Regions from separate parts of the Micromonospora sp. DH14 genome, predicted to be linked through region 2. Evidence: riboswitches for the same ligand, from Rfam matches in the RefSeq annotation. Region 2 holds a riboswitch; the other holds the start of a gene.
What was found. Region 2 has a riboswitch for cyclic di-AMP ahead of QCZ28_RS32220 (C39 family peptidase). Riboswitches for the same ligand answer to the same signal wherever they lie in the genome.
Positions count from the first base shown of each region.

Region 1: it holds a riboswitch for cyclic di-AMP, as region 2 does, so the genes downstream of both, QCZ28_RS28610 (NlpC/P60 family protein) here and QCZ28_RS32220 (C39 family peptidase) in region 2, are expected to answer to the same signal.

Region 1 is NZ_JARVKT010000032.1:38,004-41,794, forward strand. It holds gene QCZ28_RS28600 (pyridoxamine 5'-phosphate oxidase family protein) at 52-609, opposite strand; gene dcd (dCTP deaminase) at 709-1,287, shown strand; gene QCZ28_RS28610 (NlpC/P60 family protein) at 1,346-2,386, opposite strand; cyclic di-AMP (ydaO/yuaA leader) riboswitch at 2,400-2,535, opposite strand; gene QCZ28_RS28615 (peptidoglycan recognition family protein) at 2,771-3,791, shown strand, end outside.
Region 2 is NZ_JARVKT010000046.1:3,742-7,532, reverse strand. It holds gene QCZ28_RS32225 (hypothetical protein) at 1-524, shown strand, start outside; gene QCZ28_RS32220 (C39 family peptidase) at 598-1,437, opposite strand; cyclic di-AMP (ydaO/yuaA leader) riboswitch at 1,672-1,813, opposite strand; gene QCZ28_RS32215 (hypothetical protein) at 2,099-2,869, opposite strand; gene QCZ28_RS32210 (hypothetical protein) at 2,999-3,421, opposite strand; gene QCZ28_RS32205 (acyltransferase) at 3,514-3,791, opposite strand, start outside.

The sequences.
Region 1 (3,791 bases), on a different contig from region 2:
CGGTGTCGGCTCCGTGAGGACGGAGCCGACACCGACGATCTTCCGGCCCCGTCAGGCGGCCGTGCACTGGACGTCACGGCTGAGGCGGGTCGGGCGCGTCGGCGGGACGGCCAGTGGGGTGGCCACCGCCGACGGGGCGTTTGGGTCGAGCCAGACCCGCACGGCCGGCCGACCCGGCGCGAGGCCGGGGACGCCCGCGATGTGCTGCTCACGGCGGGTGAGCATCGCCACGTCGATGGTGAACTCGAAGAGCCGCCAGTCGACCTGCGGCTCGGCGCGGGCGCTCTGCGCCAGCTGCGCCACCCGGACCGGATCGGTCACCGGACGGGCCCGCCCCGCCACGTACGCCTCGTCGTCGCTCTCCTCGGCCGGGAACGAGTGCAGCGCGTAGCGGCCGTCCCGTTCGAGGTCACGGCGCTTGGGCGAGTCGATGATGAAGCAGAACAGCCCCTCGGCGGTGATGACCGGGGAGACCGGATGGACGCGGGGCCCGCCGTCGGCACGGACCGTGGCCAGATAGCCGAAGCCCGGCCCGTACTGCTGGAGGAGAACGCGGATCCCGTCGGCGAGTCGGGGCTCGTCGGCGGCGAATTCGGACCAGGAAGCCATGTGGGCATTCTATCGAACAAATGTACGAGCAGCGACCTCGACGCGCTGGTCACCGGCACCGAATCCGGGCAGTTTCGGCAACGCGGCTATGGTGGTCCGATGCTGCTCTCCGACCGCGACCTGGTCTCCGAGATCAAGGCCGGCACGCTGGGCCTGGAGCCGTTCGAGCCCACCCTGGTCCAACCGTCCAGCATCGACGTCCGACTCGACCGGCTGTTCCGGGTCTTCAACAATCACCTCTACACCCACATCGATCCCGCCATGCAGCAGGACGACCTGACCTCGGCGGTCGAGGTCCCCGACGGCGAGCCGTTCGTGCTGCACCCCGGGGAGTTCGTGCTCGCCTCGACGCTGGAGGTCATCTCGCTGGGTGACCAGCTCGCCGGCCGACTGGAGGGCAAGAGCTCCCTGGGCCGGCTCGGGCTGCTCACCCACTCCACCGCCGGCTTCATCGACCCGGGCTTCTCCGGTCACGTGACGCTGGAACTCTCGAACGTGGCGAACCTGCCGATCACCCTGTGGCCCGGTATGAAGATCGGGCAGCTCTGCATCTTCCGGCTCTCCTCGCCGGCCGAGCACCCGTACGGCTCGGTGGTCTACGGCTCGCGCTACCAGGGCCAGCGGGGGCCGACGCCGAGCCGCGCCTGGCAGCACTGGCGCACCTGGCCCACCCGCTGAACCACGACGACGAGGGCCCGCCGCGACGGATCGCGGCGGGCCCTCTCGTCACCCGGGGTCAGCCCGGGCGGCCGTAGCTGTGGATCGGGCCGTCGTCGACCTTCTTCATCTTGACCGGTTGACCGGCCTGTGAGGCGTGCACCACCCAGCCGCCGCCGACGTACATGCCGACGTGGTGGATGTCGCTGTAGTAGAAGACCAGGTCGCCGGGGCGCAGGTCGCCCCTGCTGACGTTCTTCGTGACGCGGCTCTGCGCGGCGGCGTTGTGCGGCAGCGACACGCCGGCCTTCGCCCAGGCGGCCAGCATCAGCCCGGAGCAGTCGTACGAGTTCGGACCCTCGGCACCCCAGACGTAGGGCTTGCCGATCTGGGCGCAGGCGAACTTGACAGCGGTGCCCGCGCCGCCGCCGGGGTAGCTGCCCGGGCAGGGCGCCGGGCGCAGTGGGCCACCGCCACCGTTGCCGTACACCTTGAGGCGCAGCTTCTGCAGGCGGTCGATCTCTTCGTTGATCTGCTTCTTCTTCGCCGCCAGCTGAGCCTCGGTGCGGGTCAGCTGGGCCACCATCTCGTCCAGCGGCGCCTTCTGCGCGGCCAGCTGGTCGCGCAGGTCGGCGACCTCGCGTACGTCCTTCTGCTGGTTGTGCGCGAAGCGGTCGAGCATCTCGAGCTGGCCGACCACCTCGCTGGGCGACCGGCTGCCCAGCACCGCGTTGACGGTCAACACGTTCTCACCCTTGTAGGCACGGGCGGCGAGGGCGCCGACCTTGTCCATCGCAGCGTCGACCTGGCGCTCCAGCGGGGCGATCCGGGCGGCCAGCGCGTCGGCCTGCTTGCGCTTGGCGGCGAGGTCGATGCGGGTGGCGTTGTGCCGTTCGATGATCGGTTCGAGCTTGTTCCAGTCGGCGTCGATCTGGCGCTCGATCTCGGCGACCGACGGGTCGGCGTGGGCCGCCGTGGCACTGCCGGTCAGGACGACGGCGATGCCGGCCAGGGCGGCGAGTGCGGTGGTGAAGCGGGACCAGCGTGGGCGCGGCACGATCGACGTCGGGCCGGCTGGTGCCGACCGCTCGGACGACGGCCGCGGGGCATGGAGTGCCACCGGGGTTCCGTACTCCTTCTTCCTGACCGCCTACCGGGTTAGCTGACGGGTTCGGGCGGGAAGTCGGCGCCCTACCGCAGTGGCTGCGGATTCACCCCGAGGGACCTGGGTCCCCGGTTCGCTCGGAAACGACTCGGCGGTGTCGGTCCGTTACCGCCCGGGCTGGGCGGAGCTGCTGTCGGCCCGACGAATGACCAGAGTAGAGACGTTCGTTACCGATCCGCAACCCGCACGGCCGTGACACTCCGTACCGATTGGACGAGGTCACCGACCGTGTGTGAAGAATTCTTTCCCCATGCTTCGATAGATGGAAAGGTATTGACCTGACCTCCCGGACGGCGCGATGGTGACCTGACCTCACTCCGCGAGAATCTAGGGGGTTCGATGCACCATCCAACCCTGTCGACCGGCTGGCGCGCACTGCTCGCCGCCGCCGTGGTCGCCGCCGCGACCACGGTGCCACTCTCCGTCGGCCCGGCCGCCGCCGCGCCCACCACCGGCCGTCAGCAGCAGTACGCCGCCGCGGCCACCGAGTACGGGGTGCCGACAGTCGTGCTGCTCGGCGTCTCCTACCTGGAGTCCCGCTGGGACACCAACGCCGGCACACCGAGCACCAGTGGCGGCTACGGCCCGATGCACCTGACCGACGCCCGGCACGTGGCCGCCCTACCCGGGCGCGGTCACCACGACGCCGGTGCCGAGGACCCGCGCGGCGACGACTCGCGTCCGGCCCGGGTGCCCGCGCCCCGACCGGTCGAGGCCCCCGCGCCGTCCACCGCCGCGTTGCAGACCGTGGACGCCGCCGCCACGCTGACCGGAGTCACCCCCGAGGCACTGCGCACCGACGCGGGCCTCAACATCCGGGGTGGGGCGGCGCTGCTCAGCGCGTACCAACGGGAGCTGGACGCCCCCGTCGGCGCCGACACCGACCCGGCGGCCTGGTACGGCGCGGTGGCCCGCTACTCGGGCGCGGACAGCGCCGACGCCGCCGCGGCCTTCGCCGACGAGGTCTTCACCACCATCGGCGCGGGCGAGTCCCGGGTGGCCGACGACGGCCAGCGGATCACCCTGCCGGCCCGCGCGGTACAGCCCGAGCGTTCCTGGTTGGACCGGCTGGGCCTGCGCCGGCTGGCCCGCCCGGACGGGGTGGAGTGCCCTCGCACCATCTCCTGCGAATGGATCCCGGCACCCTACGAGGCGTTCGGCGACGGGGACTACGGCAACCACGACCTCTCCGACCGACCCGCCCGGCAGAAGATCGAATACATCGTCATCCACGACACCGAGGCGAGTTGGGCGACCACCCTGCAACTCGTCCAGGATCCGACCTACGTCAGCTGGCACTACTCGCTGCGCTCCGTGGACGGGCACATCGCCCAGCACGTGAAGACCAAGGACGTCGGTT
Region 2 (3,791 bases):
ACATCTCGAAGTACTGGAGCGCGGGTTGGCTCAAGCCGGGCACGGCGTACGCGAACGGCGCCGGGTGCACGCTGTACAAGCCGCCGAACAGCGACCCGGACAGCACCGACTACTACAAGTGGAAGCGGACCAGCGCGATCGCGGCGCGCTTCACCATCAAGGCGACCGGCACCAGCGTGTTCGCCGCGACGATGCACCTGCCGCAGGAGAACCGGCAGAACGCCTGCGCCGGCGACGGCGACCGGGGCATCGCCAACAGCGGTATCCACCTCGGCGCGGACGCGACCACGCTGCTGAACGCGTCGACGATCCGCGTGGTGGGCATCGACGCGAACCGCACCGGCATCGCCCCGGGCACGCTCAGCGGCTACGGCATGACCGGGTACGGGTCGGCGGCCACCAGCGGTTCCAGCAAGATCGACTACTTGTTCGTCAGGGGCAGTGTGCAGTCGTCCGCCGTCGACCACACCGTGGTCGGGACGAAGTCGAACCACAAGGCGTTGTACGGCTTCATCACCTACTGACCGCACCGCCGAAGACGCCGCGGGCGCCGGCCCCTTGTGGGGGACGACGCCCGCGGCGGTCAGCGTGCCCGGGTCAGGCGGAGTAGCCCCGGCTGGCGATCCAGTTGGCCAGGTCGATCGTGGTGATCCAGTACGACGGGTCGGCCGCGTTGGCCGAGTCGGCGATCCGCACGGTACGGCCGTTGTCCTTGTAGCCCACGACGGCGATGTAGTGCCCGCCGCCGTAGGAGTGCCAGCCACCGTCGGTGTCGGTGGCGTCCCCGACGACGTTGGCCACCACGCCCCGGCCGTCGGTGATGGCCTTCACCACGTCAGCCTGGAGGCGGTCCATCTGGGCCGGGCTGGGCGCGCCGGCGAACATCCGGGTCCGGTACGGGGATCCCTTCACCTCGGCGTTGAGCACCCGGGTGGTGTCCTCGGCCGAGTTGGTGCCCATCTCGGTGGTGCCCAGCTCGGCGCCGAGCTCCTCCTGGGTGCGGTCGATGCCGGCGGCGCTGAGCGCGTTGCGGGTGGCCGCCGGTCCGCAGTTGTAGTAGGTGTTCTGCGCCTCGTAGTCGTAGTCGAGCACCTTGGTCGCGGGCGGCTTCGGCGGCGTCGGCTTACGGGTGAGGTCGGGGTTGCTCTTGGCCTTCGCGGCGGGAGACGCGGCGCTGGTGGTCGGCGCGGCGGTGGTCGGCGCGGCGCTGGCCAAGGGGGACGCGTCGCCACCGGAGGTGGCGATGTCGCTGCGCATCTCGGCGACGGTGGTCGCGGTGCGCTGGGTGGCCGGGGCGTCGTCGGCGGTGGTGAGCAGGGCGCCGCCGGTGGTGGCGATGGCGAGAGCCGCGGCGGAGGCGGCAACGATCTGGTACGGGCGCTCGGTGGCGAGGCGGCGGAGCTGACGCTGCAGGGTGTGCTTCACGGGGTCCTCCACGGATCGGGGGGGAGAGCGGCACACCGGGGCCGGACCGGTATCCGGGCAGGCGCCAGCGCGCGGACCGTGGTCCGCGGATGGTGAACCGCTCAGGGGAACGCCTGGCGTGGCCGGGCGGGGAAGGCGATGACCCGGGGGGTCAGCTCACCGTCACGCGACGATTGAGCGGGTGCACCGCCGCGCCGTGGAGGCGAGGGAACAACCGAGGGGTGGAAAGGTGCTGCACGAGGATGGGACTCCTTCCGACACCGCCTACCGGGTTAGCTGACGGATTCGGGCGGGAAGATCGCCCTACCGCGGGCCGTGGCTCGCGGATTCACCCCGGACTTACTGATGGGTCCCCGGTTCGTTGATCACGATTAAGCGGGTCGATGCGGCGTCGCTTCTTGCGATCGGTTACCGCACCGGACGGGACGACACTACTGGCCCCCCACAGGCCCTGCCAAGCGATGCTCACCTGCGCAAACCTCAATCTGCGCGGCAATTTCTGCGCGTATTGCCGATGATGTGACTCGATGGGACAACCGGTTACGGGCGCGCCTGCGGGCGACAACCGGACAGGCGACGAAGAACGCCACCATAATCGCGGGAACAATGGCGCGGCGCGCGCCGGACGTCCGATTTCACAATTGCGTGACCGGCCTCACATCACAGATCGGGCTCAACCCGCCCGGGCCGGGCGCCACCGTGCCACGACGGCCGGACGCCACGCCCCCGCCACCGTCCGGCGGGCGGGCACCGGGTTCGGGCGCAGCCGGGCCGCCGCCGCGTACGCCTCCTCGGCGAGGGTACGAGCCGACTCGGCGGCCAACTCCGCGTCACGCCAGGCGGCCCGCTCACGGTCGGCGGCCACCTGGTAGTCGGCCAGCCGCGCATCCCGGACCACCCGGCTGATCAGCACCTCCTGCTCGACCGGGTGGCGTCGGGGATCCCAGCCGTGCCGGTGCCCGAACACGTCACCGAGCTGCGCCATGCTCAGGTCACCCCGCCAGTACGCGGCCATCGCCGCCCGGTGCAGATAGCGCTCGCGGGCCGCGTACTCGGCGGGGGTGTGCGGGGTCCGTGGGGTGGGCAGCGCCCCGGCGCCCGCGAAGCGACGCGCGGCGGTGTCCGCCGCGTCGTACCCGGTCCAGGCCCGTTCCATCTGCTCCTGGGCGCTCAGCCAGGCGGCGCGTCGCCGCCTGGCTGTCGTCGCCGCGCCGGCCGCCGCGACGGCCACCTCCTCGGCGTAGCGGCGCAGGTCGGCGGCCTCGGCGGCGGCCACCTCCCGGGCGCTGGGCGCGGCCGGGAGCGGGTCGTCGGCGGGCCGGTCCCGTTCGGGGCGGGCGGCCAGCACGGTGAGCAGGCCCAGGGTCAGCAGGACCAGGGTCGACCAGATGGCGGCGGCCCGCGGCACCTCGGTCACGAACTGGTAGAAGACGACGGTCTCCATGGTCGGCACCTCAGGGAGAGAGCAGTGCGATGGGGCCGCACCGGCCGACGGGCCACGGCGGGACACCGGTCGGCGGGTGGGAAGCGGGTGGGGCGACAGGCGCGGCGGCGGGACGATCGTCCCGGTGGCTCAGCGCCGGGGTGGGGCCCGGCAGGCCCGACCGCTCGCACCGTCGACGAGGGGCAGCCGGTCGGACTCCGCCGCGCGGACCGGAAGCACGCCGGTCGCGGTGGCGCGGTGCTCCTCGGGGAGCGCCCCGGGCGAGTCGACAGCCCAGGCGGGAACGGCCTCCTCGACGGCGTCCGGTGGGATCGCCGCTGCCGGGCGCGCCGCAGCGTGCGCCCCGACGTGCCGACCGGAGGCCGCCAGCGGCCCGGCGGCGACGGAGGCCGACACGACGCTCGACGTTGGCACCGGGCTGGGCGTCGACGCGGCGGCCGTGGCCGGGCCTGCGCCGAGCGCCAGGGCCGCGACGACGGCGAGGCTGGCCAGCACCCGCGTCGCCCAGCGCGCCACCCACCACAGCGGACAGGTGAACGCGACCGGAAGCACGTCCCCACGCTACCGTCACGCCGAGCCGGGCGCACCGACCACGGGCGTGTCGGATCGCGCCGCGCCGACCCGTTTGACCAGGGTGGACGCTGTCAGCGCAGGTCGGCGTACGGTGATCGACCGTTGGCCGGACCGACCTCGTCGGCGGCCCCGCTCTCGGAGGCTGGTGCGTCGCCGTCACCGGCGGCCTGGGCACCGGCCACGCGTTGCCGGGGGACGGGCGCCGGCCGGGCCGGACGGCGCGGTGCGAGCCGGCGCATCATCGGGGTCTCGACGAAGCGGTGCAGCAGCCCGGCGAGGATCAGGTTCGCCACCAGGAAGCCGAGCACCACGGCGGGCCCACGCCAGCCCGCGAAGCCGGTCCCCCAGT